Pseudoduganella albidiflava: one gene and its partner. The protein of the gene in region 2 interacts with the protein of the main gene of each other region in a pairwise test. Links are inferred from orthologs where the notes say so. Each region holds a gene or a part of one and is shown on either strand. Other genes may lie near its edges. The genes, in order: pheT and secD.

Region 1 (14,530 bases), 5.1 Mb from region 2 along the record:
GGTCGTTGGCATGCTGCTGCTGGCCGCGCAGCCAGTTCACCATGTGGTCGCCGCTGTTGACGATGTTCCGGTCGGCCACCGACAGCAGCGTGCACTGCGGCAGGTTCGGGCACTGCCCGGTGAACCAGGCCTTTTCCTGAGGGGACATGGCATCGTAGCGGAACGCCTTCAGGGCGCCGCTGCCGGCCATGTAGATGCTGCGCGTGTCGCTGGACGCGGCCACCTTCTCGCCGAGCGTGTCGGTGGTGGTCCAGACGGTGGTGTTGCTGACGACGCCCGTGGTGGGATCGATCTTCCGGTCCGACAGTTCGCCGTACCACTTCACGGTGGTGAAAGTGTCCGAGAAGATGTCGTTGTCCTGCAGCGAGATGTTCGGCGTGGAGGTGGCGGCGGCCGACGCGGCGCCCAGCGTCACCTGCATGTTCGACAGCGCGGACGACAGGCCCTCGACCACCTCGCGCGGTTCGTTGGCGCTGAAGTACTTGCCGTGGCCATTGATGGCGGCATGCCACAGGTCGTCGACCCGTTCCTGCACGGTATTGCCGGTATTGGTCACGTCCGGATTCGGCCACACGTACGGGCCGTTGTTGTTCCACGGGCAGCCGGTCTGCACGCGCGTGATCAGGTTGTAGAAATCGCCGCCCGCCTTCGGTGCCGAATCGTAGTTCGGCTCATAGGTCATCACGCCATCCATGCCCAGGCCCAGCGTGTAGGTGTTCATGTGCAGGTGGGTGTTCTCGCCCTCGGCGGCCGGCACCTGGCCGGGCTTCGTCATGTCCGGTTCCAGGTCGGGACGCAGGGACACGGTCGCCGTCGACGAACCCCCGTTATACCAGTGCAGCGCCACGTCCGAGATCGAAGGCTGCGACTGGGCGCGCGTATCCACGCAGCCGCGGCCGTATGTGCAGAAGCGCCCGGCATTTTCCTGGTTGTCGTTGTTGACCACGTTGGCCGTCGAACTGCCGTTCCAGTAGCCATCGGTAGTGAGGATCAGGAAGTTCTGCTGGCACGGGAACTGCACCACTTCCTGCCCCGAGTCGTAGTCGTACGGCGCCAGGTTGGCGAACATGCGGCCGACATTGTCCATGGCGGTGCGGATCGGCGTGGAGCCGCTGCTGGTGGTGTTGTACAGCGTGGAATACCAGGTGCTGCGCGCCGTGCCCGTGAAATCGGCCGGCTTCATGTCGATCGACAGGGCGGCACCGGCCTGCGACAGGCGCACGAAGCCCACGCGGTAGTTCGCATTGATGGCGGCGAACGCGATGCCGACCGAGGTCTTCATCATCTGCAGCCGGTTCTTGTAGTACGCATACCAGTTGGCGAAGTTGGTCATTTCCTCGTCGTAGGTGCAGACCCCGGTCTGCGCCACGCAGTCGCTGCGCGAGGCGGCCTTCGGATAAGTGCGGCCGGGAACGATGTTCACCCGCGAGAACGCACTCGGCAGCGACGACAGCGCCGTGGTGGTGACGGGAATGCCTTCCACGATGCTGGTGGCGTTCACGGTGCTGAACGTGACGTTGTTCTCGCCCGACACCGTGCCGCTCAGCGCAGCGCCGTTCGCCGTGGCGTTGATGTTGACGACGCAGACCGTGGTGGCCGGTTCATTGGCGCAGACACCGGTGGTGGCGTCGCCGCCCAGGTAGGCGCGGTGCGTGGCTCGGGTGCTCGACGCATTGATCGCCTGCACGATCGCCAGCGCCACCTGGGCCGGCGACATATTGCGCAGCGACACGGTGCCGGTGATCGTGGTGCTGCCGAGCCTGATGCTGGCGATGCTGCCGGTGCTGCGCATGGTGCCGCGCCCGCCGATGCGCAACAGCGCCGTGGGTGGCTGGCCGGTGGTGGCCGGCGTGGTCTGCACCGAAGGCGCATCCACTTCCACGCCCCAGCCCTGCCGCGTGTTGGTGAAGGCGTCTTCGCGGATCGTGCTGCAGTTGGTCAGCGACTTGGCGCCGCCGGCGCAGACGATGGGCACCACCGCCACCACGTTGTCGGACGTGAGCGGGATGCCCAGCGACGAACAGGCGGGCACGGTGGACGAGCCGGTGGGTGTGCGCACGCAGGCCCAGTAGGAATTGATGCCGAGGCCGGTGCGCGCGATGATGCTCGCCGCGACCTGGGTGGCCAGCGCCTGCTGCCGCGCGGCGGTATTGGTGCCGCTCGGCGCGCTGACGGCGCCGTTGCTGATCGTGACCGGCGCATCCGGCGAGGCCGGATTGATGACCGTGACCGAAGCGATCTGCATCGGCGACGACGACAGCGTGGCGCCCAGCGTGATGGTGCCGTGGGCGATGGAACTGGTCGGCGGCGACGAGTACTTCGGGTAGATATAAGTGCCCACGCGCTTGGCCTGGCAGGTGGTCAGCGCGCGGTTGCTGCACCAGCGCACCGTGGCCGGTACCGGGTAGCCGTCCGGTGCGGCGGCGCCGGCGGCCACCGACGTGCAGCTGGTCAGCCGCTCGTCGCGGCAGTACTCGGACACGGCGATGTTGTAGTAGTACGGCCCGCCGCTGATGGCGGCCGGGTTGTAGTAGGCGTTGTCCGGGTAGGTGTAGGTGGCGGTGTTGATGCGGCAGTCGCTCTCGTCGCTGCTGTTGCACCACTTCAGGTCGGGGAACTCGCTGATCAGGTTGATCGCGCTGTCGGACGAACCGTACAGGTTGGTGTTGCTGCGGCCGAAGCCATCGCTGGGCACGTTGGTCCAGCTGGCCGTCTGCGCCGCCGTCATGTCCGGGTAATACGTGCCATCCCACTGGATCGGCGCGCCGTAGCGGATGCGCGGATTGTAGTACTGGCGGTTGAAGTCGGGGCTCATGAAGGGCGGATGGCCCACGGTGCACGCCGTGATGCCGGCCGACAGCGTGAGGCGCGAGCGGCACAGGTTGTCGTTGACGTAGTCCGGCGTGTAGGTCTGGTCCATCGAGCCGGAGTTATCGAACAGCAGCATCAGGTTCGGCTTGACGGTCCCTGTGCCGGCGATGTTCAGCAGCGGCACCTGGGCGATATTGGTGGTGGCGGCCAGCGCCGGGGCGGACACGCAGGCCAGCAGCCATGCCAGCACCGGCAGGAGCAGGGGTTTAAGCAGATGCGGAAGCAGCTGGGCAGGCCGCGACTGCGACGGCGGGCGGGCGGCCAGTCGGCCCTTGAAGTAGGTCATCGGGTTCATCATCGTCTACGGCCCCATCATCACGACGGCCTGGTTCATGACATTGCCGCCGCGCGGGCCGGCGATCCGCGCGGTGATCACGTAGTGCAGCTGCGGCTTGCCCTGGTAGGCCGGCGCATCGGACGCCAGGCTGTCGCCGACGCGCGTCCTGGCCTGTACGTTCTGCCGCGCCGCCGTCAGCGTGCAATTGTTGGCCGGATTGACGGCGTTGTAGGCGCCGGCGAACTGGCACATCCGGTGGATCACGTATTCGACCTGGTCGCGGCGGTTGGCATCCCACACCGTCGTCGAACCCTGCCAGAACGCCGGGTTCGATACGCCCTGCCCCGCGCCCGGATTGATGGTGGCCACGTAGCCGGCGGCGGGCACGTCGTTGTACAGCGTGCTTTTCGGCACGCTGCTCAGCCAGTCGTAGGCGGCGTGGATGCCCAGGTCGGCCGCTTTCGACAGCGCATCCTCATGGGCCAGGTTCGACGTGGTGAGCGCCGTCGAATTGGTGGAGCGCAGCAGGTAGATGCTGCTGACCATCATCACGACGAGCATGATCAGCATGACCGGCAGCGCCACGCCGCGCTGGTGCATGAAGTCCCTGGTGTGTGTCATGCGCGTCATGGCCGCCACCCCGCATTCCGGATCGGCACGATCGTTTCAAACACGCGGTAACGGTAGCAGGTCCAGCTGACGGTGTCGTTCGGTACGGCGAGCGCCACCTGGACGGACGAGGCGGTGACGCCGGCCGGCACGGCGGTACTGAACAGGGTCAGCGGCGCGGTGGTGGCGGTGCACGTGGCCTGCCCCGCGGCGGGCCGCTCGGGTATGGCACCGCGGGCGACGATGGCGATGCGCAGCGCGGCGATGCGCTGCCAGTCGCCCGCGGCGCCGGTGCTGCCGTCGCCATCGGCGTCGATCATCGCGCTGCTCCAGCGCCCCACCTGCATGCCGGCCTTCGGGATGAACGCGGTGCCGGTGCGCGTATCGAAACCGTATTGCGCCTTCAGCGCCACCACGTTGCCGACCACGGCCTGCGGCTGTGCGCCGGTACCGGCAAGGTCGGTGGCACGCAGCTGCAGCACGCCGTCCGTGACGGACCAGGTGTGGAACGACAGCTTGCCGGCCGGGCCGAGGTTGAACACGCGCGCCTGGCCGCCGTTGTACAGCACGCCGAGGTTGCCGGTATTGAAACGCGAGGCGGCGCCGGCCGCGATCTGCAGCACGCTTGCCGCGGGCGGCGCCGACAACTGCGCGAGTGCGCAATCGGCGCCGGCCGGTTCCGGTGCGACGACGATGACGTCGCCGGCGCTGAAGCCGAACGGTGCCACGTTGGCCACGCCGATCGTGGTGCCGCCCATGTAGTTCTGCCACACCTGGGTGGAACCGACGCCGGCCAGGCCGCTGCCGGAGTACAGGGTGAGCGTATCGGAACCGGTGCCACCGTTGCCGATGACGGCCGGCGCCAGCGGCCTGATCACTGCGCCGTCGCGGGTGGCGGTGGCGAGGGTGAAGCCCTGGGTATCGGTCATGCGCGTGTTGCAGCCATTGACCAGGTCGTCGTTGAGGCCCCAGCCGGCTTGCGACGCATCGGTATTGATCGAGAACAGCGCCAGCATGCCGTTCTGCATGGCATCCGAGCCGCCCACCGAGGCGGCCTTGCTCTGCTCGCCATTGACCATCAGCCGGGTGGCGAACATGACGGCCAGCAAGCCGACGACGACGGCGACCATCAGCTCGACGATCGAGAAGCCCCGTTGCGCCGGGCTGTACAGGCGCGGTGCGGCGGTCGGTGGCACGGCCGTCCCGGGCGCGCCGCCCGGCAGCGTGTCGTGGATTGGCGGCGTGTTCATTGGCCGCGTGTTCATCGGCAGCGTGTTCATCGGCAGCGTGTTCATCGGTGCCCTGCTCATCGGATGTACGCGGTCACGAGATGGCCGCTGTCGTCGGCGCCCTGCTTGCGGCGCCAGCGGATCTCGATCTCCACACGGGTGCGCTGCGCTTCCGGCACCACGGTGACGCGGCAGCGCGCGCCCGGGATGGCGGCCGCCGTTTCGGCGGACCACGGCGCCAGCGCAGCCGGGGCGGTGGCACCCAGCGCGACCTGGTAGGTGGCCAGGTTGGCCACGTCGTTGCTCATGATGCCCACCAGGCGGTCGGCCGCCAGCGTGGCTTCCGCCCGCATCGCCGAGTCGGCCAGCGCCGAGTACGAGCGCGCCTGCAGGCCGATCGTGCCCAGCAGGCCGAGCGCCAGGATCACCACGGCGATCAGCGCTTCGAGCAGGGCGATGCCGTGCTGGACGCGCCGGGCCGGAGGCATGCGCCGGACGGTGCGCGGCATCATGGCGGACAGGCCCGGGAGTCGGGCGCAACGGTGGCCGGGTCGCATTTCGCCGCCATGCCGGCCAGCGTGACAGCCACCGCGGCGGCGCGTACGTCACCCGCCAGGCCGGTGGACGGATCGAGGCGCAGCCGCGTCAGCCGGTCCTGGATGGTCGTGTCCACCCAGCCCAGTTCGGTGAAATACACGGCCGTCGCCCCTTCCGGCGCCACTGCCGGGATCAGGATGGACGACGGCGGCAGCGACGTGGCGGCGCGGAACACGGAGCGGAAACCCGTCGCGCCTTCCGGATCGCCCGCTGCCGCGGCGGCGGTCGTCGACCAGTTGCCGGTGTCGTCCGTGCACGGGACACCCGGCGCGGGGAAGCACAGGTCGACCTGCCAGTCGAACTGGCCATTGGTGCCTGGCGTGAGCACGAAGCGGCTGCGCGCGTTGTGCGCCACCGCCTGGCGACGCGCCATCGACAGGCCGTCCAGGTAGAACTCCGACGCGGCCCTGGCCTTGTTGGAGACGATCCATTGTGTCATGTTGGGCACACCCACGGCCAGCAGGATGCCGAGGATGGCGATCCCGACCAGTACCTCGATGAGCGTATAGCCGCGCGGCCGCGGCCGCACCTGCGGCGGCGGCCCTGGCAGCACCGGCGATGGTTGCCTCAGCTGGAGCACTGGCCGCCCTTCCTGTCGACCCAGCATGCCGTATTGGTGCCCCACGCCGGCGTTGCCGTGGTGGCCCGGGTGCCGTTCTGGTCGATCGTATAGGTGAATCCGGTCATCTTCGCGCGGCCGGTGGCCGTCACCGTGAAGGTCGACGCGGTGGCGTTGCTCAGCGCATACGTGAAATTCGGCGTCGCCGCGGGGAAAGCGCTGGAGCCGTCGAATCCCGCATAGCTGCGGCCGTTGTTCCAGAACTGCTCCGCATTCGCCTGCGCCGCACCCAGCGCCGTGAACGCCTCGGCCGTGCGCGCGCGGGTGACATAGCCGGTATAGGCCGGCACGGCCACGGCCGACAAGATGCCGACGATCACCACGGTGACCAGTACTTCCATCAGCGTGAAGCCTTGTTGGGCGTGTTTCATGGGAGCCTTTGTGACATTGTGCGATATTGATGTACGGCAATTTTACGACAGAAACTATCGTTTCTTTAGGAAAAAATCGTCTCGTGTGGCCCGCGCGCGTCGTGTCGGAGGCGTGAAAAGGTATCCATCGAAGGGTTAGCACATGAAAACCGGCGCTTACAGCAGAGTTGTGGATTCAAGAGTCTGTAGGAGCAGACCTGATCGAGGCCCTTGGCGGGCCATCCGGACTGGGCAAGGCTACCGGAGCGGCGTACTGCGGAGTATTTCCTTAAGCAATGTTCGCTGCCGTACGGATAGCACCGAAAAAGCGGGAAATGAGGCTGGGCCTTGCATTGCGGCCGGTCGAGCCTGCGGCGGGGTCAATCGTGCGCTGCCCGCAAATCGGCTATGTTATGAAAATGCGAAGTTTCCGTAGGACTAGACTGACAGCTGATGATCTAACCAACCTACACCCGGGCGGAAACCCGTCTTATGTTCGTTACCTACATAGGAACTTAAAGTACTACCAACGCGATCGGCGCCGTGCGGCATCTAACCAAGAGTCGCATTTCGCAATTCACACTGAAGCAGCCGACGCAATTCCTGTACTTAAGCTCGTGAGGACAATATGAACAACACTCAACTTGGCGTTTCCGAAAAAACCTCGATGCCGCTCGCCGGCGCGCGGGATGCCACCCGGCCGGTGATCAGCTACAGCGGCACTCAGCAGAATGAACTGCTGGCCGCATTGCCGCGCCATGTGCTGGAGTCGTTGTTCGAGCACCTGGAACTGGTGCAACTGCCGTTCGGCAAGGAACTGTTCGAGTATGGCAGCAAGCTGGAGAACGTTTATTTCCCGACGACGGCCATCGTTTCGCTGCTGTATGTGATGGAGGATGGCGCCACGACGGAAATCGCCGTGGTCGGCCATGAAGGCGTGGTGGGCGTGTCGATGTTCCCGGGGGAACGGGCCATGTGCACCGCGGTCGTGCAGAGCGCCGGCTACGGCTACCGCCTGAAGGCCCAGGCACTGCGCGATGCCTTCAACCAGGGCGGCGCCCTGCCCCAGCTGCTGATGCGCTACAACACGGCGCTGTTTGCCCAGATGGCGCAGAACGCCGTTGGCGGCCGCCACAGCTCGATCGAACAAAAGCTGTGCCGCTGGCTGCTGGACCGCCTGGACCGTTCGCCGACCAACGAGCTGAAGGTGACGCAGGAAATGATCTCGATCATGCTGGGCGTGCGCCGCGAAAGCATCACGGCCGCTGCCGGCAAACTGCAGGAAGACGGCTTGATCACTTACCGCCGCGGCAACATCACTGTACTGGATCGTGCGGGACTGGAACGCTATGCGGGCGAGTGCTATAAGGTGGCAAAGACGGAATATGATCGTCTGCTCGTTGACGTAGCGGGCTGCTGAACGCCGCCAGCTTCACCGTTTCATTGCCCTGCGCGGCAGGCTCGGCCTGGCCGCGCAGCGGTATGCGCACTTCGATGCAGGTCCCCTTGTCGCCGCGCCCGCGGCGGATCGTCAGGGTGCCACCCAGCAGCAAGGCGCGCTCCCGCATCCCCAGGATGCCGTGCGACATCGGCTTGGCCAGCGTCGGGGCCGCGATGCCGATGCCGTCATCGATAATCCTCAGCACGATTCCCTCTTCCGTTCGCTGCAGCGTGACCGACACGCGGCTGGCCTGCGCATACTTGCGGATATTGGTCAGCGATTCCTGCACGATGCGGAACAGCGCGATCGACAGGCTGGCGTCGCCGCGCCGCACGATGCCATCGATCTCCGGACCGATCTCGGTATCGCAGGGCAGCTTGGTCATGCGCGAGAAGTCGTCGGTATAGCTGTCGATGGCCGCGCACAGGCCCAGGTTGTCCAGCAGGCTGGGGCGCAGGTTCTCGATGATGCGGCGCTTCAGCTCCACCGTTTCCACCAGCGTGCCGCGAGCCCGCTTCAGCTGGGCCGCCAGGTCCGGATGCGTCTTCTGCAGCTGCAGCATGACGGCACCGATATCCATGCTGATCGACGTGAGGCTGGCGCCCATTTCGTCATGCAGCTCGCGCGACAGGCGCGACTTCTCGTCCTCGCTGACGCTGATCAGGTGCCGCGACAGCACGGATAGCTGCTCGGTACGCTGCGTGACCATCGCCTCGAGATTTTCGTTCGACTGCTGCAGCGCGTATTCCACGGCCGCCTGCCGGAAGTAGCTGCGGCTGACCAGGCGGTAGAACATGACCAGCACGATGATGGCCACCGCGTTGATCAGGACGCCCAGCACGAGCGCGTTGTGGTATTCCTCGTAGAACCGCGCGCTGCGCGCCTCCAGGGTTTCGTTCTGCTCCTGGATCATGATCACGGTTTGCAGCCTGATCTCGTCCAGGCCGCCTTTCTCGTCGCCATAGCGCGAGATGTTGACGATTTCATCCAGCCCGCCATGGTGATACACCTCGATGGCCTGGTTCAGCATCGTCAGCTTGCGCCGGACAAGCGTGTTCAGCTGGGACAGGTTCTTCAACTGCGCGGGATTGTCGGCCAGCAGCGCCTGCAACTGGCGCACTTCCGCCTCGGTCTTGTCGAGCACGCTGCGCGTGGGGCCGAGATAGACTTCGTTGCCGGAGATGAAATAGCCGCGCATGCTGCTTTCGGCATCCTGCACCAGGACGTCCAGGTACTGGAGGCGCTCGGCAACGCGCGAGCTTTGCAGCACCTGCGCGTTGGCGCTTTTCAGGGCCTGCAGGTTATGGAAAAGGAACAGGCCGTTGACGATAAGGATCAGCGCGCACGTAACGCACAAAACGGTCTTGTAGAGGGGCAGCCGGTGATGCGGCGCTGCCTTCGCGGTGAAATACATCCTGAAGCATCCTTCGCTGGCGCGGACGGCGGTCGGGCCATTATAGCCCGGCCGCGGTTTTAATGCCCACCGGAAATGCTGCAGAGCGGGAATATTACCCCGCGGAACAACACCGCCATCGCATACCGCCGCCAAAACCGCCGCGCCAAAAGAAAACCGCCAGAACCGATCCCGGAGGATCGGCGCTGGCGGTTCCAGTCCTGACGAGCACTCAGCCGCGGTCAATCCAGCAGATTGTTCTTCATTGCATAGTAGGTCAGGTCACTATTCGACTGCAAGCCCATCTTCTCCATGATCCGGGTGCGGTAGGTACTGACTGTCTTGATGCTGAGCGACAGCGCGGTACCGATATCGGACACGGTGGCGCCACGCGCCAGCCGCAGGAAGACCTGGAACTCGCGGTCCGACAGTTCGGTGTGCAGCGCGGTATTCGGGTCGCGGTCGAAGCTTTGCGCCAGCAATTCGCCGACTTGCGAACTGACATAACGGCGCCCTTGGAACACGGTGCGCACGGCGGTGATCAGTTCATCCGCCTCGCATTCCTTGTTCAGGTAACCGTTGGCACCCATCTTGAACAGGTTCAGCGCATATTGCTGTGCCGGGTAACCGGACAGGATCAGCACGGGAAGATCCGGCTGGCCCTGGCGAATGGTACGCAAGGTGTCGATACCGCTCTGGTCGGGCATGGCGATATCGAGCAGCAGGACGTCGCAAATCTCGCGGCGCGCAATGTCCAGTGCTTCGCGCCCGGTACTGCCTTCCGCAACCACGGAAAATTCTTCGGATTGCGAAAAGATCTGTTTGAAGCCTGCTCGTACTATCTGGTGATCGTCACAAATGGCAACGCGTATCATTGTTTCCCTCGTATATCCCTGGCTTGGGAAATTGGCCGTGGATCGCTCGCCGAGCGTCTGTATTTTTCACTAACAGAATTATAACGTTGATATTGTAACACCAATCATTTAACGTTCTGGCCCGTTGTCGCGCCTACAAATGGGGACGAAGGTGGCAAAAAAAAAGATGCAGGGCGCGCCGTGCGGCGCAGCCCTTATTTCAACAGGCCAAGAATCGCCAGCAACTCGTTGCGGATCATTTCCCGGTCGAGCGGCGGCGGCGGCGGTGGCATATCGTTATCATACGCTTCCTGGGCGGCGACGCCACGGCTGTCCAGCTTATTGCGCGCACCGCTGATCGTGAAGCCCTGTTCGTAGAGCAGCTCACGGATCCGGCGGATCAGCAGCACTTCATGGTGCTGGTAATAGCGGCGGTTGCCACGGCGCTTGACCGGCTTGAGCTGGGTAAATTCCTGTTCCCAGTAGCGCAGCACATGCGGCTTCACACCGCACAGCTCGCTGACCTCGCCGATCGTGAAGTAACGCTTGGCCGGAATCGGCGGCAAGCTGACCAGTTCGGTCTTGCTGAGGCGATCGTTCATGCCTACCCTTTATCAGGCTGCTCGTGCCAGCGCGGCACTTTCTTCCACCATGCCCTTGAGCTTCTGGCTGGCGTGGAAGGTCACGACGCGGCGCGCCGTGATCGGGATTTCTTCGCCCGTCTTCGGGTTGCGGCCCGGCCGCTGCGGCTTGTCGCGCAGCTGGAAATTGCCGAAACCGGACAATTTGACCGCTTCGCCGCGCTCGAGCGCATTGCGAATCTCGTCGAAGAAGGTTTCGACCATATCCTTTGCCTCACGCTTGTTCAAGCCGACTTGTTCGAACAGCAATTCGGCAAGTTCTGCTTTGGTGAGCGTAGGCAAGCTCTTTTCAGCTTCCTTGCGTACCTTTGCAACCTGCATGGCGCTGTGCAACTCGGCATCCAGCGCTGATTGCAAAACCGCGGTGTCGTTGTTGTTAATTTTGCTGCCCTGCCTTTACAAAGTACGTGGGTCCGGCAATGCCGGACCCGCTTATGTGAACCGAATGTTGACTATTCTGAATGAATGCTGCGGTGCGCGAAAGAGCCACACCGCACTTACTGCCCATTTACCGCGCATTTACTGCTGAGCTTAAGCCCACCCTAAGGTAGGGGCGCCCGACAGCAAAACAAGTTATCACAACAATCTTGTCATAACAAACTGCCGGCCAGCCCGGCGCCGACGGAACCCGGCCCGGATCGAACCGATGCATCTGATCCGGTCGAGTCAAGCCGAGCTGGACTGAGCCGAACTTGAACTTGAGCCGAGCTTCAACTGAGCCGAGCCAAACTTGAACCGGGCCGAACTTGAACCGGGCCGAACTTGAACCGGGCCGAGCTTGAATCGAGACTTGAACCGAGCCAGATTTGAACCGAACCGAACCGGCTTCGACCTCAGCTTGGATCGGCTCGCCTCAGTGACCGTTATTTACGGGCTTTCGCACCCAGTTTCTGCGCCGCCGCATCGACCAGTGAACCCATCAAGGCATCGACGATTTCGTCCTGCAGGGTTGTTTGAGTATCTTGCAAGCTAAAGCGGAAAGCAAGTGATTTCTCGTCCGACGCGAGGCCGGCGCCACGGTATTCATCAAACAAAACAATGGCTTGCACGATGCGCGCGTGTTCGCTGGCGGCCACCGCGGCGGCGAACACGTCCAGCAATTCCTGGGTTGCCACCGTTTGCGGAACGACCAGCGCCAGGTCGCGGCTGGTGCCCGGGAACTTGGAGATTTCCGTATAGGCCGGCACCGCACGTTGTTGCAACGCAACAGCATCGACTTCGAACACCACGGGAGCCTTCGCCAAGTCGTACTTTTGCAGCCAGCGCGGATGCAGTTCGCCGATGAAGCCAATCACCTTGCCCTCCACCGCCACGGATGCCGCACGGCCAGGGTGCAGCGCCGGGTGCTCCAGCTTGGCGAAGCGCAGCGGGACGGGGGCGAACAGCGCTTCCAGGTCGGCCTTGACGTCGAAGAAATCGGCGTCGCGGGTCGGCAGGCCCCATTGTTCATCGGCCTGCGGGCCATAGGCGATGGCGCCGACGCGTTGCGGCTGGTCGTACCCGGCCACCGTCAGCGGGCCATCCTGCACGCCGGCATCGCGCTTGTACACGGCGCCCACTTCGAATGCGCGCACGCGCGGCGCCTTGCGGTTGACGTTGTAGCGCACATTGGCGACCAGGCTGCCGATCAGCGACGAGCGCATCACCGACAGCTGGCTGGCGATCGGGTTCTGCAGCTTGATCGGGTCGTTATTGGCGTTGAAGTCCTGCTCCCACTGCGCTTCCACGAAGCTCATGTTGACCACTTCCTGGTAGCCCAGGTCGGCCAACTGGTGGCGCACGGCGAAGATCGAACGCTCGTTTTCCGGCGCGATCCGCATCGTGTTCTCGGCCACCGGCGGCCTGGCCGGGATGTTCTCGAAGCCGTACACGCGCGCCACTTCCTCGATCAGGTCTTCCTCGATCTCGATATCGAAGCGGTAGCTCGGCGCGGTCACGCTGAACACGCCACCGCCCTGGGCATCCTGCTGCAGCGTGAACGGCAGCGCCAGGCGCGTGAAGATGTCGGCGATGACGTCGTCCGTCAGCGGCACGCCGATCACCTTCTGGGCGCGCGCGGTACGCAGTTGCACCGGCTTGCGCTCGGGCAGGTTGACGACCTGGTCGTCGATCGGGCCCACTTTCGTCTCGGCCGTGCCGCAGATGTCCAGGATCAGCGCCGTGATGCGCTCGATGTGCTCGGGAATCGTCGCGTAATCGACGCCGCGCTCGAAGCGGTGCGCCGCGTCGGTGGAGAAGTTGTACTTGCGGGCGCGGCCCTGGATCGCGTTCGGCCACCAGAACGCCGCTTCCAGGTACACATTGGTGGTGTCGAGCGACACGGCCGTGGCATCGCCGCCCATGATGCCGGCCAGCGATTCGACCTGCTCGGCGTCGGCGACGACGCCGACCCATTCGTCGACGGAAACGGTATTACCGTTCAGCAGCTTCAGCGATTCGCCGGCCTTGCCCCAGCGCACTTCGAGGCCGCCATGGATCTTGTCCAGGTCGAACACGTGCGACGGACGGCCCAGCTCCAGCATCACGTAGTTCGAGATGTCGACCAGGGCCGACAGCGAACGCTGGCCGCTGCGCTCCAGGCGCTGCTTCATCCAGTCCGGCGTCGCTGCCCGGGCGTTCAGGTTGCGGATCACGCGGCCGGCAAAGCGGCCGCACAGGTCCGGCGCGCCGATCTTGACGGCCAGCTTTTCATCCAGCGTGACGGCGGCGGCGGCACTTGCCGGCGCGTTCAGCGGCGAGCCGGTCAGTGCCGCCACTTCGCGGGCGACACCCAGCACGGACAGGCAGTCGGCCTTGTTCGGCGTCAGCTTGATGGTGAACTTCAGGTCGTTCAGCGCGTAGTAGTCGCGGAAATTCGTGCCGACCGGCGCATCGTCCGGCAGCTCGAGCAGGCCGCCGTGGTCTTCGGAGAGCTTCAGTTCCCGCGCCGAGCACAGCATGCCCTGCGACTCGACGCCGCGCAGCTTGCCCACCTTGATTTCAAACGGCTTGCCGTCGGCGCCCGGCGGCAGCACGGCACCCGCCGTCGCGCATGCCACTTTCAGGCCTTCGCGCACGTTCGGCGCGCCGCACACGATGTTGAGCAGCGTGCCGGTGCCCACGTCGACCTGGCACACGTTGAGGCGGTCGGCGTTCGGGTGTTTCTGCACTTCGCGCACGTGGCCGACGACGACGTTGGTGAACGGCGGGGCGACGGGTTCCACTTCTTCCACTTCGAGGCCGGACATCGTCAGCAGGTGGGACAGCTCATCCGAAGTCATCTTCGGATCGACCATGGTGCGGAGCCAGTTTTCGGAGAATTGCATTTTCAGCCTTCAGTATTCTTTTTTAATTGAACTGCCCTGTGGGACTTGCCTGAGCCGCTCAGTTGAACTGCTTCAGGAAGCGCAGGTCGCCTTCGTAGAACAGGCGCAGGTCGTTGACGCCGTAGCGCAGCATCGTCAGGCGCTCGAGGCCGGAGCCGAACGCGAAGCCGATGTATTTTTCCGGGTCCAGCCCGAAATTGCGCACGACGGACGGGTGCACCTGGCCCGAGCCGGACACTTCCAGCCAGCGGCCCTTCAGCGGACCCGAGCCGAACGCGATGTCGATCTCGGCCGACGGTTCCGTGAACGGGAAGTAGGACGGGCGGAACCTGACTTCCAGGTCG
Region 2 (14,384 bases):
AACGAGGAGGTGGAATGAGGAATCCGCGTAGGCGCCGGCTGCTCGCGTGGTGCCTGGTCGCCCTGGTGCTGGCGGCGTGCTTTGCCGCCTACCTGCAACCGGCGTTCATGTTCGACATGGCGACGCGCATCGTCATGTGTTTTTGAGCTCGTCGTTCCGGAAAATCTGCGAGCGCGAATGGCGCGACAGTGTCAGTACCCCGGCGCCGGCCAGCAGCAGCATCCAGATGGCCGGTTCGGGCACGGCGATCACCTCGACGCCCAGCAGTTCCGTATAACCCTGGTTGAGAACCTGGTGGTCATAGCCCGGGCCGAACAGGGCGAAGTCGATGCTGCCGGTCTGCAGCCCGGCATTCGCATACAGCAGGTACTCGTACTCGAAACGGAAGTGGCCGGGCAAGCCTGTGAAGGCATGCGTTGCGCCGCTGTCGAACGATCCCGAGGGATCGTAGTTCGCCCAGACCGGCAGCGCGGCGGGCGTGCCGGACGACATGTCCGCAAAGACGGGCGGGGGCGGCGGCTGCAGCAGGCCGGGGTATTCCGGTACCTCGGTGGAGACATGGTCGCCGCTCAGGTACACGCTGGCCTCGAATCCGGGCGCGCCATCGATCAGGCGCGGCACCTGCGCGGGAAGCAGCGTGCCGATGATCCAGAATTGCGCGGTATGCTCGCCGATGGCCGTCACGTCGAGATCGACATGCGCCGCATCGCGCCAGTGACCCGCCACATCATAGGTCACGTCACGGTAGTGGGAAGTGGTCTGCAGGCCGTTTTCGACGACAACCTCGTCGCGCAGTGTATGGACGACATTGAAACGCTCGCCGGTTTCCCGGAAGCTGGCGTTGCTGTAGACCGAGGCGCTGGTGTCGTCGATGCCGGTGGTGGCGTAAACCGCGGTAAATGTCATCACCGGGGCTGCGGATGCGCCCGCGGCGGCGAACAGCAGGGATAGTGACACGAACAATGAGCGCATCGGTCCAAGCATGTTTCCCTCCGGATTGGCGATTGTTTTTTTTATATTGCGTCAATCAGCATAGGCCAAGAGTTGCAGGCTGCAAGGACAATCGATGCTTTTTTGTGTCCATCCACTTTTCCCGTTGACCCGCGCCCGGCGCTCGTGTCGGCATGCACCCGGCATGGCGGCGCCGATCGTCATGGGCTACTGATCGGCATTCCGTTACTGAAGAGCGCGCCACCTGCGCGGCAGGGAAGCGCCGCTACACCTTCAGGAACTCTTCCCGCCCGCCCAGCCACCGTTCCAGGTGCGCTTCCACCACCGGCTGCCCGGCCGGATCGTGCAGCAGCGCGTGCGCCACGTCGCGCGCCTGGTCGACCAGCCAGCCATCCGTTTCCAGGTCGGCGAAGCGCAGCATCGCCTGGCCGGACTGGCGCGCGCCGAGGAATTCGCCGGGGCCGCGGATTTCCAGGTCGCGCCGGGCGATCTCGAAGCCGTCGGTGGTTTCCCGCATCGTCGCCAGCCGCTGCTTGGCCACGGGGCCCAGCGGACTTTGGTACAGCAGCAGGCACACGCTGGCCGCCGAGCCGCGGCCCACGCGCCCGCGCAGCTGGTGCAGCTGCGACAGGCCGAAGCGCTCCGCATGCTCGATCACCATCAGCGACGCATTCGGCACGTCCACGCCCACTTCGATCACCGTGGTGGCCACCAGCACGTGCACGCGGCCGGCGCTGAAGGCATCCATCACTTCCTGCTTCTCGGCCGGCTTCATGCGGCCATGCACCAGGCCTACCTGCAGGTCCGGCAGCGCCGCGGCCAGCGTTTCATAGGTTTCCGTCGCGGTCTGCAATTGCAGCGCTTCCGATTCCTCGATGAGCGGGCACACCCAGTACACCTGGCGGCCATCGAGCGCGGCCGCGTGCACCCGCGCGATCACCTCGTCGCGCCGGTTCTGGTCGATCACGCGCGTGACGATCGGCGTGCGGCCCGGCGGCAGCTCGTCGATCACGGAAACCTCCAGGTCGGCGTAGTACGTCATCGCCAGCGTGCGCGGGATCGGCGTGGCGGACATCATCAGCTGGTGCGGCACCAGCCCGTCGGCGCCCTTGTTGCGCAGCGTGAGGCGCTGGCCCACGCCGAAGCGGTGCTGCTCGTCGACGATGACGAGGCCCAGCCGGGCGAATTGCACCGTTTCCTGGATCAGCGCGTGCGTGCCGATCACCAGCCGCGCCTCGCCCGACTCGGCCAGTGCCGAAGCCGCCGCCTTGTCTTTTTTCTTCAGGCTGCCGGTCAGCCACGCCACCTTCACGCCCAGCGGTTCCATCCACGCGGCGATCTTGCGGAAGTGCTGCTCGGCCAGGATCTCGGTGGGCGCCATCAGCGCGGCCTGGAAGCCGCTGTCGATGGCCTGCGTGGCGGCCAGCGCCGCGACGACGGTCTTGCCGCTGCCCACGTCGCCCTGCAGCAGGCGCTGCATCGGGTAGGGCTGGCGCAGGTCGGCGCGGATTTCCTCCAGCACGCGCGCCTGCGCGCCCGTCAGCCGGAACGGCAGCGCCTTCTGGAATGCCGCGGTCAGCGCGCCCACCGCCTCGAGCGGCGCCGCGCCCTTCTGGCGGCGCGCGTCCTGTGCGCGCTTCAGCGACAGCTGCTGGGCCAGCAGTTCGTCGAACTTCATGCGGATCCAGGCCGGATGCGAGCGCTCCGCCAGCGCGTACTCGTCCACCTGCGAGGGCGGGTGGTGCAGCAGCTTCACCGCCGGCTCGAAGGCTTGCAGCTGCAGCCTGTCCAGCAGCCGCGGCGGCAGCGTGTCGGTCCAGTCCACGCGCCCCATCGCGTCGGCGATCGCGCGGCGCAGCACGTACTGCGACAGGCCTTCGCCGGATGGATAGACAGGGGTGAGGGAAGTCGGCAGCGGCGCTCCCGCGTTGACCACCTTGTACGTGGGGTGCACCATCTCGGCGCCGAAGAAGCCGTGTTTCAGCTCGCCGCGGGCACGCACCCGGGTGCCTTCCGCCAGCTGCCTGGACTGGCTGCCATAGAAATTCATGAAGCGCAGCATCAGTTCGCCCGTGTCGTCGGCGATGTGGACGATCATCTGCTTGCGCGGCTTGTACGTGATCTCGTTCTTCGTGACGATGCCCTCGACCTGCGACGTCTGGCCTCCGCGCAGGCAGGCCGTGCGGATGTCGATCACCTCGGTCTCGTCCTCGTAGCGCATGGGCAGGTGCAGCACCAGGTCCATGTCGGTACGCAGGCCGAGCTTGGCCAGCTTGCTTTCGGCGGTGGCAGCCCGGGATGCGGCGGCTTTCTTGACGGGGGGCTTGCTTTGCTTCGTTTCGGCCATGGTTGGGTGATGCGTTTTTCTCGGCTACGGAGCAGTAGCGTACAATAGAAGGTTGCCCAATGCTTTTTCAGCGGAATTGCCCGCGCAGCGTCATCCGTGCGCGCTACCGCCAGAACACGATATGTATTCGCTTTCCGACTTCGATTTTAACTTGCCCCCCGAGCGCATTGCTCAGTTTCCGCTGCCGGACCGCAGCGCTTCCCGCCTGCTGCACGTGGATGAGACCCGCCTGCACGACCGCAGGTTCACCGACATCCTCGACCTGCTGCAGCCCGGCGACCTGCTGGTGATGAACGATACGCGCGTGCTGAAGGCGCGCTTCTTCGGCGTCAAGGACAGCGGCGGCAAGGTCGAGGTGCTGGTCGAGCGCGTGCTCGATACGCGCACCGTGCTGGCCCAGGTCCGCGCGTCGAAGTCGCCCGGCCCCGGCGTGAGGATCCGCCTGGCCGACGCGTTCGACGTGACGGTCGGCGAGCGTGCCGGCGAATTCTTCACGCTCAAGTTCGAGGCCGACGTGTTCGACCTGATCGAGCAATACGGCCGCCTGCCGCTGCCGCCCTACATCGAGCATGCGCCCGGCGAGGTGGATGAAACGCGCTACCAGACGGTGTTCAACAAGGTGCCGGGCGCCGTCGCGGCACCCACGGCCGGGCTGCACTTCGATGAGGCGCTGCTGCAGAAGCTGCGCGACAAGGGCGTCAACTTCGCCTATGTCACGCTGCACGTGGGCGCCGGCACGTTCCAGCCGGTGCGCACCGAGAACCTGGCCGAGCACAAGATGCACACCGAGTGGTACACCATGCCGCAGGCCACCGTGGATGCGGTGAAGGCCGCGCGCGCCGCGGGCCGCGACGTGATCGCCGTCGGCACCACCAGCCTGCGCGCGCTGGAATCGGCGTCGCAGTCGGGCACGATCGAGGCGGGCAGCGCCGACACGGCGCTGTTCATCACGCCGGGCTACCGCTTCAAGTCCGTCACGCGCCTGATCACCAACTTCCACCTGCCGAAGTCCACGCTGCTGATGCTGGTCTCGGCGTTCGCCGGTTTCGACGAGATCCGCGCCGCCTATGCGCACGCGATCGCCAGCGAATACCGCTTCTTCAGCTATGGCGACGCCATGCTGCTGACGACGCCCAACCGGGCCTGACGGAAAACCAACGGATACCTGAACGGATACCCCAACGATGCTGGAATTCAAACTGATCAAGACCGATACCACCGGTCTGACGAAGGCGCGCCGCGGCACGCTGAAACTGAACCATGGCGTGGTGCAGACGCCGATCTTCATGCCGGTCGGCACCTACGGTTCCGTGAAGGCGATGTCGCCGCTGGAACTGAAGGAAATCGGCGCCCAGATCATCCTGGGCAATACCTTCCACCTGTGGCTGCGGCCCGGCAATGCCGTGATGGGCAAGTTCGGCGGCCTGCACAAGTTCATGGGCTGGGACAAGCCGATCCTGACCGACTCCGGCGGCTTCCAGGTGTTCTCGCTGGGCGAGATGCGCAAGATCACGGAAGAGGGCGTGCACTTCAACTCGCCCATCAATGGCGACAAGCTGTTCCTGTCCCCCGAGATCTCGATGCAGATCCAGCGCGTGCTGAATTCGGACATCGTGATGCAGTTCGACGAATGCACGCCGTATGAAATCGACGGCCGCCCGGCCACGCTGGAAGAAGCGGCGAAGTCGATGCGCATGTCGCTGCGCTGGGCCCAGCGCTCGATGAACGAGTTCAAGGCGGGCGAGAATCCCAACGCGCTGTTCGGCATCGTCCAGGGCGGCATGTTCGAGTCGCTGCGCGACGAATCGCTGGCCGGCCTGGAAGAGATCGATTTTCCCGGCCTGGCGATCGGCGGCCTGTCCGTCGGCGAGCCGAAGGAAGACATGATGCGCGTGCTCGAGCACATCGGCCCGCGCCTGCCGGCCAACAAGCCGCACTACCTGATGGGCGTGGGCACGCCGGAAGACCTGGTGGCCGGCGTCAGCAACGGCGTCGACATGTTCGACTGCGTCATGCCGACCCGCAATGCGCGCAACGGCTGGATCTTCACCCGCTTCGGCGACATCAAGATCAAGAATGCCCGCTACAAGGAAGATACCGAGCCGTTCGATGCCACCTGCTCGTGCTACGCCTGCCGGAACTTCTCGCGCGCCTACCTGCACCACCTGCACCGCGCGCAGGAAATCCTGGGGGCCCGGCTGAACACCATCCACAACCTGCACTTCTACCTGGACATCATGCAGCAGATGCGCGATGCGCTGGACGAGGACCGCTTCCCCGAATGGGTGAAGCAGTTCCATGCCGATCGCGCCCGCGGGGTGTGACGCGCCTGTACAAGGACCGCTGCCGATCCGGTAATCACATGGCAACCCCGGCCCGCGTTCCGGGGCGATACGCCGCACTGGACAGGCAGTGAAAATCAACCTGCAAAAACTTCTTGCATTAGTGTAAAAGTCCCCAATCTGTGCGACTTTGGCCAGTGCTAGAATACAGCGCTGTTTTTTTTAATTACATTGGAGTCACCCGTGTTCATTTCCAACGCTTATGCTCAAACCGCCGGCGCCGCCGATGCGTCGATGATGAGCAACCTCTCGACGTTCGTTCCGCTGATCCTGATGTTCGTGGTCATGTATTTCCTCATGATCCGTCCCCAGCAGAAGCGCGCCAAGGAACAGAAAGCCATGATGGACGCACTCGCCAAGGGCGACGAAGTCGTGACGGTCGGCGGCATCCTGGGCCGGGTCTCCCGCGTGACCGATGCCTACGTGACGGTGGAAGTGGCGCCGAACACCGAGATCGTGGTGCAGAAAGCCTCGGTTACCACGCTGCTGCCGAAAGGCACGCTGAAGGGGCTGTAAGCCTCGCACAGGAAGCGGGCGGCATCACCGCCCGCTTTTGTTATCGGCCAACCACGCTGAAGATCATGAATCGTTATCCCATCTGGAAATACATCCTCATTGCCATCGTCGTGCTGCTGGGGGCACTGTACACGGCTCCCAACTACATGGGCGAATCGCCTGCGCTGCAGATCACCAGCGGAAAATCCACGGTGAAGGTGGATAGCGATATCGTCACCCGCGTCGAGCAGCTGCTGGCCGAGGCGAAGCTGCCCACGTCCGGCGTCACCTTCGATGCCGGCTCGAGCAGCCCCTCCGTGCGCGCCCGGTTCACCGATATCGACACGCAGTTCAAGGCCAGGCTCGCGCTGGAACGCGGCCTGAATACCGACCCGGAAGATCCGGCCTACATCGTCACCAACAACCTGATGGCCAATACGCCGGCATGGATGCAGAAGCTCGGCGCCCACCCGATGTACCTGGGCCTCGACCTGCGCGGCGGCGTGCACTTCCTGATGCAGGTGGATACGAAGGCCGCGCTGAACAAGCGCATCCAGGGCTTCCAGGCCGCCATCCGCGGCGAGCTGCGCGACAAGAACGTGCGCCATGCCGGCATCGAGCGCTCGGGCGACGCGATCATCGTGAAATTCCGCGACGACGCCACCCGCCAGGCCGCCCGCAAGGCACTGGGCGAAATGAACGAGCTGCAGTTCGCCGACGGCACCAGCGGCGCCGACCTGACGCTGACCGCGTCGATGAAGCCGGCCGCCCTGAAGGCCACGCTGGACAACGGCGTGAAGCAGAACATCGCCACCCTGTCCAAGCGCGTCAATGAACTGGGCGTTTCCGAGCCGATCATCCAGCAGCAGGGCGCCGACCGCATCGTGGTCCAGCTGCCGGGCGTGCAGGACGTGGCCCGTGCCAAGTCGATCATCGGCCGCACCGCCACGCTGGAAGTGCGCCTGGTCGACCAGTCGGTCACGCGCGGCACCGAGCTGAGCGCGGCGATCCCGTTCAATTCCGAGCTGTTCACCGTCGGCAAGAACGTGCCCGTGGTGCTGTACAAGGATGTGATCATCACCGGCGACTACATCTCGTCGGCCACGGCCACCTTCGATGAAAACCAGCAGCCGGCCGTATCGCTCGACCTGAACGGCGACGGCGGCCGCCGCATGCGCGAAGCCACCCGCGACAACGTGGGTAAGGGCATGGCCATCGTGCTGTTCGAGAAGGGCAAGCCGGAGGTCCTGTCGGTCGCCACGATCCAGGATGAACTGGGCAGCCGTTTCCGCATCACCGGCATGGGCAGCGTCGAGAACTCCACCGAACTGGCGCTGCTGCTGCGCGCCGGCGCGCTGTATGCCCCGATGCAGGTCATCGAGGAACGCCTGGTCGGCCCGCAGCTGGGCGCCGAGAACATCGCCAAGGGCTTCAATGCCACGCTGTACGGCTTCCTGGCGATCGCCGTCTTCATGATCATCTACTACATGGTGTTCGGCGTGTTCTCCGTGCTGGCACTGGCCATCAACGTGCTGCTGCTGGTGGCGATCCTGTCGCTGATGGGCATCACGCTGACCTTGCCGGGTATCGCCGCCATCGCGCTGGCACTGGGCATGGCGATCGATGCGAACGTGCTGATCAACGAGCGGGTGCGCGAGGAGCTGCGCGCCGGCGCTTCGCCGCAGGCCGCCATCTCGGCCGGCTTCGACCGCGCCTGGGCCACCATCTTCGACTCGAACGTGACGACGCTGATCGTGGCGCTGGCGCTGCTGGTGTTCGGTTCCGGTGCGATCCGCGGCTTCGCCATCGTGCACGGCCTGGGCATCCTGACCTCGATGTTCTCCGCCGTCTTCGTGTCGCGCGGCGTGGTCAACCTGTGGTACGGCCGCAAGAAGAAACTGCAGTCGCTGTCGATCGGTACCGTCTGGGTACCGAAAGAAGCCAAGTAACGGCCATCGGTCAATAAGAGGATTTCATGGAATTTTTCCGCATTCATAGAGACATCCCGTTCATGCGCTACGCGACGATCTTCAACGTCGTGTCGGCGCTGACGTTCGTGGCGGCCGTGTTCTTCCTGGTCACCAAGGGCCTGCACCTGTCGATCGAGTTCAAGGGCGGCACCGTGGTGGAGGTGAAGTACCCGCAGGCGGCCAACCTGGAACGCATGCGCGAATCGCTGCGCGGCGCCGGCTTCGAGCATCCCGAAGCCAGCACGTTCGGCACCGCAAGCGACGTGCTGATCCGCCTGCCGATCACGCCGGGTTCCAGCTCGGACACCACGTCGGCACGCGCCTTCGAGGCACTGTGCCGCGCCGAGAAGGGCGCGGTACGCCAGTTCGACCAGGTATCGCCGCAGGGCGAGCACCATGCCCGCACGTCCTGCGTGGACGCGGCCGGCAAGGAACTCGTCTCGCTGCAGCGCGTGGAATTCGTCGGCCCGATGGTCGGCGAGGAACTGGCGCAGAACGGCGTCAACGCGCTGATCATGGTGGTGGTCGGCGTGATGCTCTACCTGGCCGTGCGCTTCGAGTGGAAATACGCCGTGGCGGCGATCATCGCCAACCTGCACGACGTGGTCATCATCATGGGCTTCTTCGCTTTCTTCCAGTGGGAATTCTCGCTGACGGTGCTGGCGGCGATCCTGGCGGTGCTGGGCTACTCGGTCAACGAATCGGTGGTGATCTTCGACCGGATCCGCGAGAACTTCCGCAAGCAGCGCAAGATGAGCGTGCAGGAAGTGATCGACAACGCGATCACGAGCACGATGTCGCGCACGATCATCACCCACGGCTGCACGGAGATGATGGTGCTGTCGATGCTGTTCTTCGGCGGCCCCACGCTGCACTACTTCGCCGTCGCGCTGACCATCGGCATCCTGTTCGGCATCTACTCCTCGGTGTTCGTCGCCGCCGCCGTCGCCATGAAGCTGGGCGTCAAGCGCGAAGACCTGATCAAGCCGGTCAAGGAAAAGGACGAGACCGACGGCGCCGTCGTCTAAGCGTCGCCGCTCCATCGCAATGCCGCCTTCGGGCGGCATTTTTTTCGCCTGTTGTGGTGCGTTTGCTACGTCAGGCGGGGAGGAGGATGGTGGCGCGCAGGCCGCCGGTGGGGCGGTTCGACAGCGTGACGTTGCCGCCGTGCGCGTCGATGCAGGAGCGGGCGATGGCGAGGCCGAGGCCCACGCCGCCCAGTTCCGGGTGGCGCGCGGTGTCGAGCCGGTAGAACGGCTTGAAGACGTCGTCCAGCCGGGCGGCGGGGATGCCCGGACCGTCGTCGTCGATCGTGATGCGGATGGCGTCGCGGCCGCCGTCGATCTGCGTGCGCGAGACGCCGATGCGCGCGCGGCGGCCATAGCGCACGGCGTTGTCGACGAGGTTCGTCAGGGCGCGCCGGATCGCCAGCGGCCGGCAGCGGCAGGGCAGGGCGGGCAGCCCGGTGGCGGAAGCAGCATCGGAAGCAGCAGAAGCAGAAGCAGAAGCAGTAGAAGCAGAAGCAGCATCGGAAGCAGCCGCACCAACCAGCGCCACGTCGCGCCCCTGGGCCGCCTGGTCGGCCGCGATCTCGCCGGCCATGGCGCCCACGTCGATACCGATCGTCGGTTCGTCGTAGGCGTCGTCCCGGGAAAAGCGCAGCGTTTCCTCGATCATCGCCGCCATGTCGCGCAGCGTGCGCTGCATGCCGGCGCGCACCTCGTCGTCGTCGACCAGTTCGGCGCGCAGCCGCAGCGACGTCACCATCGAGCGCAGGTCATGGCTGATCGAGGCGAGCATGCGCTTGTGGTCTTCCAGGTAGCGCGTCAGGCGTTCCTGCATCAGGTTGAACGACGCCGTCACCTCGCGCGCCTCGCGCGGGCCGGACAGCGCCAGTGGCTCGTATTCCCCCCGGCTGACCCGTTCCGCGCCCTGCGACAGCGCCTTGATCGGCCGCACGATGCGCCGCACGAAGACGATGCCGATCACCAGCACCGGCAAGGTGCTCACCGGGATCGAGAAGCGCAGCGGTTTCCACCACCACTGGGTGTTGGCCAAGGGCCGCTGGGCGCTGTTGAACCAGCCGGCGGGCAGCCGCAGCGCGATGGCCAGGCCGGGGTCCTGGTCCGCCCGTGTGCCGGGCGCCAGCGAGACGTGCACGGCGTCGGCCGGCAGCCGCAGCTCGCGTTGCAGCGCCGCCTGCAGCGAGCGCTCTTCCTCGTCCAGCAAGGAATCGGCGACGGCGCTGCGCGGGCCGATGCGATGGCGCGATGTTGCCGTGTCCAGCGCCGCCAGCATCGCATTGCCGGAGGCGGCGTCGCGCTGCACCAGCGCGAGCCGGTAAGCGGATGTCACGTTTTCCATCACATAGCGCCGCGACATCCGGTGCAGCGTGCCGTTGCCGCCACTGCTGGCGGTGGCCAGCAGCGCGATCAGGTGCGCGGCCAGCAGGCCGCAGAACAGCAGGCCGACCAGTTGGCCCGCCATGGTCTGCGGCAGCAGGCGCCGGAGCATGCCCGTCACGTCAAGTCACGACAGGGGACAGGCCTGGACAGGCGGTCACCGTGGCGGCGAACAGGTAGCCGTTGCCCCAGACCGTCTTGAGCAGGCTGGGGCGGCGCGGATCCGCTTCCAGCTTCTTGCGCAGGCGGCTCACCTGGCTGTCGATGCTCCGGTCGAACGCCAGCGCATCGCCGCCGCCGATCAGGTCCATCAGCCGGTCGCGCGACAGCACCGTGCCGGGATGCTCGACCAGTACCCGCAGCAGGCGGTACTCGGCGCTGGACAGCACGGCCGGCTGGCCCTCGGGATCGAACAGTTCGCGCTTGCCGGTATCGAGGAACCAGCCGCCGAACGCATAGCCGCCGCCGGCATGGCCGACCGGGCCGGCGGCGCGCCGCCAGCGCCGCAGCACCGTGCGGATCCGCGCCACCAGTTCCGGCGGATCGAACGGCTTGACGACGTAATCGTCGGCGCCGCTGTCCAGGCCCGCCACCTTGTCGGCGGACGTGTGCATGGCCGTCAGCAGGATCACCGGCGTATCCAGCGTGCCGCTGACGCGCCGGCACAGCGACAGGCCATCCTCGCCCGGCATCATCACGTCCAGCACGATCAGGTCGAAGCGCTCCTTCAGCAGCAGCGCGCCGGCCTGCGCCGCATCCTCTGCGGTGGTTACCGCCAGCCCCTGGCGCCGCAGGTAGGCGGCCAGGGAACTGCGGATCTCGGGGTGGTCGTCGACGACGAGGATATGGTCGGCTGCTGTCATCGGTCTGTTCCGCAATGCGGATGATTCTCATTTACAAACCAGCATTGTAGCAGCGCCGCCGGTTGCAGGCAGGGTCGGAAAGTCCTTATGCCAGCAGCCATGCCACGGCGCCCAGCAGCGCCCCGGCCGGTGCCGTCCACCGCACCGGCCGGGGGGCGTAGGTCATCTGCAGGCCGATGCCGAGCGCGCCGAAGGTCAGGAAGCCCAGCCACGCCAGGATGCCGACCGACGTGCCCCAGGCCGCGACCGCCGGCACCAGCGCCACGGCCAGCAGCGCCCAGCCGCCCAGCCGCAGCGGCATGGCCGGGAATGCCTTGCCGTACACCTGCTCCTGGTGGCGTTCCATCGACAGCGACACGGCCGCCATCGCCGCGTAGCTCAGCGCCAGTACGACCAGTGCGTTCATGGCGTCACCTCCTTCAGCACGGGCTGCGCCGGCTGCGCAGCCTGCGCGGCCGGACGATCCTTGCGGATCAGGTGCCGGGCGATCCAGCCGAACAGCGCGGCGATCGCCAGCATGGCGAAGTCGAAGCCGACGATGCCCGCCTGGCCGAGCGGAATGCTGGTGGACAGGCCATGGCCGCCGGTCAGCGGGTTGAGGACCGGCAGCAGCACGAACAGCGCGGCGACGGCGATGCACTGCTCCTTCCACGCGGCGCGCGGCGGCCGCACCGCCGCATGCACGAGCGCGGCCAGCCAGGCCAGGAAGAAGCCATTGATCTCCCACGCCGCCCGTTCCGCCATCGCCACCGGCAGCAGGCGGTTCAGCCAGAAGTAGGCGCCGGTCGCCAGCGCCAGGCCGGTGACGACGCCGATATTGGTCACTTCCACCAGCCGGTGGCCGAACGGCGTGCGGCCCAGCTTCCTGCGCTCCGGCGCCCGCTTGACCACCCACAGCACGAGGCCCGTCGCCACCATCGCGGTACCGACCACGCCGGACAGGAACAGCAGCCAGCGCACCGTCGGCCCGGCGAAGCGGCCCATGTGCGCGCTGGTGAACACGTTGCCGAACGCGCTCGCGGCGGACGGCGTGGGCAGCGGCGGGCGTTCCTTGATCTTGCCGGTGGCGGCATCGAAGACCAGCCGCGCCGAGGCGCCGCGCGTGGTCAGGCTGTCGCTGCCGTGCGCACGCAGTTCCACCGTGGTCCCCGGCTTGTTCGGACGGTTGACGGTGATGCGGCCCACCGCGTGATCCGGCCACTCGGCGCGCGCCTGCGCCATCATCGGCACGATCGCCGCCGCCAGGTCGACGGGTGGAGCGCCGGCGCCATCGCGCGAACGGCCGCCGCGGCCTTCGCGCCCGCCGCCTTCCCTCCCTTCACGGCCGGCGCCGCCACCCTGGTCCTGCTGCCCCTGCTGCCCCTGCTGCCCACCCGGCACCATGCCGCGGCGCTCCATGTTGTAGGCTTGCCGGTCACCCCCATAGGCGCTTTCCGCACCCCATGGCATCAGCGTCCCCATCAGCAACAGCAGGCCGGAGAAGGTGATCATGATGTGGAACGGCAGCGCCAGCACGGCCGTCGCATTGTGCGCGTCCAGCCACGAGCGCTGGCCTTTCCTCGGCCGGAAAGTGAAGAACTCCGCGAAGATCTTCTTGTGCGTGATGACGCCGCTGATGATCGCCACGAACATGAACATGGTGGCGATGCCCACGATCCAGCGGCCCGTCACGCGGTCCATCGCATGCAGTTCGAAGTGGAAGCGGTACAGGAAGCTGCCGCCGCGGGTTTCACGCGCCTCGATCTTCGCGCCGGTGGCCGCATCGAGTTCGGCGCGCTTGGTGCCGGCGCGGCCGGCCGCGGCATTCCTGTCGCGCCAGCTGGCCGAGACGGTGGTCTGCCGCTCGTTCGGCAATTCCAGCGTCCACGTGCCGGCGTTCGGCGCCAGCTTCTGCATGCCGGCCAGCGCCACCGCCGCGGTCTGCGCGGCATCCGCGCCGGGCACCGAGGCATGCAGTTCCGGCTTCATCCACAGGTTGACCTCGTCGAGGAAGTAGCTCAGCGTGCCGGTGAAGAAGACCGCGTACAGCAGCCAGCCCAGCACGATGCCGGTCCACGTGTGCAGCCACGACATCGACTGGCGGATGCCTTCCGGCTTGCTGTCGGGCCTCATGCCGCACCTCCCGCGACGGCCCTGGCCAGCCACGCCAGCGCAGCCAGCAAGGCGGCGGGCAGCGCGATGCCGAGCCACGCGCGCCGGGTGCTCGCCACGGCGAACACCCAGATCGCCGCGCACAGGTGCACCACGAACGAGGACATGGTGGCGGTGCTGACTGCATCCACGCGGGCCATGCCGGTTTTCTGCAGCCACAGGCTCATGCTGGCTGCCCAGGCGGCGGCCAGCAGGTAGCCGCCGAAGATCGCCGCCACGCTGCGCGACGCGACCAGCCATCGGTAGGTGGCCGGCAGGGGTGTTTTCTTGTTCACGAAAGTTCCTTCTCAACGAAAGCGCCCGCGCACATCCGGTGCGCGGGCAAGGCGGCCATGCGGGATCAGAACGAAGAAGTCAGGCTGACGAACAGCGAACGGCCCGCTTCGTTGTACGACGCCGCGCCGGACGTTCCATTGGTGCTCTGGCGGAACAGGCGTTCGTCGAACAGGTTGTTGATGCCGGCGCGCAGGCGCAGGTTGTTCGTGAACGCGTAGCCGGCGCTGATGCCCCACACGCTGTACGGGTCCAGCGTTTTCAGCGCGTCGCCGGTGGCTGGCGCGCCCTGCGTGGTCAGCTTGCGCGGCTCCTGCTTGCCGTACCAGGTGCCGGTGAACAGCAGCGAGACCTTGTCGTTCACCTGCCAGTCGAGCGACGTGTTCAGCGTGAACTCGGGAATCACGGACAGCGGCTCGCCCGTGGTCTTGTTCTCGTTCTCGATCATGTACGTGAGGTTGTTGATGAACTTCACGCCCGTGCCGAACGGGATCGTCACGTTGCCCTCGATACCTTGCACCACCGCTTTCGGTGCGTTCTCCCACTGGAACAGGCGGCCGTTCGCCGAGGTGTTGCCCAGCAGGCTGTCC

Evidence for each region.
Region 1: the proteins of secD (region 2) and pheT interact in binary tests that used the Escherichia coli proteins (3 or more experiments, as listed by UniProt). The link is inferred for Pseudoduganella albidiflava from one-to-one orthologs.

Annotation. Positions count from the first base shown.
Region 1 is NZ_CP036401.1:2,322,052-2,336,581, reverse strand. Bases 11,466-14,530 are described here. They hold pheT (phenylalanine--tRNA ligase subunit beta), read right to left. Parts: upstream 14,187-14,530; coding sequence 11,745-14,186; downstream 11,466-11,744. Other genes in these bases: pheS (phenylalanine--tRNA ligase subunit alpha), read right to left, coding at 14,245-14,530. In the rest of the region: EYF70_RS09870 (pilus assembly protein), read right to left, coding at 1-3,169; EYF70_RS09865 (pilus assembly PilX family protein), read right to left, coding at 3,173-3,769; EYF70_RS09860 (PilW family protein), read right to left, coding at 3,775-5,052; EYF70_RS09855 (type IV pilus modification PilV family protein), read right to left, coding at 5,064-5,498; EYF70_RS09850 (pilus assembly FimT family protein), read right to left, coding at 5,495-6,163; EYF70_RS09845 (type IV pilin protein), read right to left, coding at 6,151-6,573; EYF70_RS09840 (Crp/Fnr family transcriptional regulator), read left to right, coding at 7,181-7,972; EYF70_RS09835 (CHASE3 domain-containing protein), read right to left, coding at 7,869-9,407; EYF70_RS09830 (response regulator), read right to left, coding at 9,629-10,261; EYF70_RS09825 (MerR family transcriptional regulator), read right to left, coding at 10,456-10,842; EYF70_RS09820 (integration host factor subunit alpha), read right to left, coding at 10,855-11,202.
Region 2 is NZ_CP036401.1:7,407,625-7,422,008, forward strand. What follows is about bases 5,734-8,652. They hold secD (protein translocase subunit SecD), read left to right. Parts: upstream 5,734-6,221; coding sequence 6,222-8,084; downstream 8,085-8,652. Other genes in these bases: yajC (preprotein translocase subunit YajC), read left to right, coding at 5,824-6,156; secF (protein translocase subunit SecF), read left to right, coding at 8,111-8,652. Also shown: EYF70_RS31435 (type II secretion system protein M), read left to right, coding at 15-146; EYF70_RS30840 (PEP-CTERM sorting domain-containing protein), read right to left, coding at 133-984; ATP-dependent DNA helicase RecG, read right to left, coding at 1,217-3,298; tRNA preQ1(34) S-adenosylmethionine ribosyltransferase-isomerase QueA, read left to right, coding at 3,420-4,445; tRNA guanosine(34) transglycosylase Tgt, read left to right, coding at 4,483-5,622; more of secF, read left to right, coding at 8,653-9,133; EYF70_RS30875 (ATP-binding protein), read right to left, coding at 9,204-10,619; EYF70_RS30880 (response regulator), read right to left, coding at 10,630-11,370; EYF70_RS30885 (DUF3325 domain-containing protein), read right to left, coding at 11,456-11,776; EYF70_RS30890 (PepSY-associated TM helix domain-containing protein), read right to left, coding at 11,773-13,482; EYF70_RS30895 (DUF3649 domain-containing protein), read right to left, coding at 13,479-13,796; EYF70_RS30900 (TonB-dependent siderophore receptor), read right to left, coding at 13,862-14,384. UniProt on the Escherichia coli protein: Part of the Sec protein translocase complex. Interacts with the SecYEG preprotein conducting channel. SecDF uses the proton motive force (PMF) to complete protein translocation after the ATP-dependent function of SecA.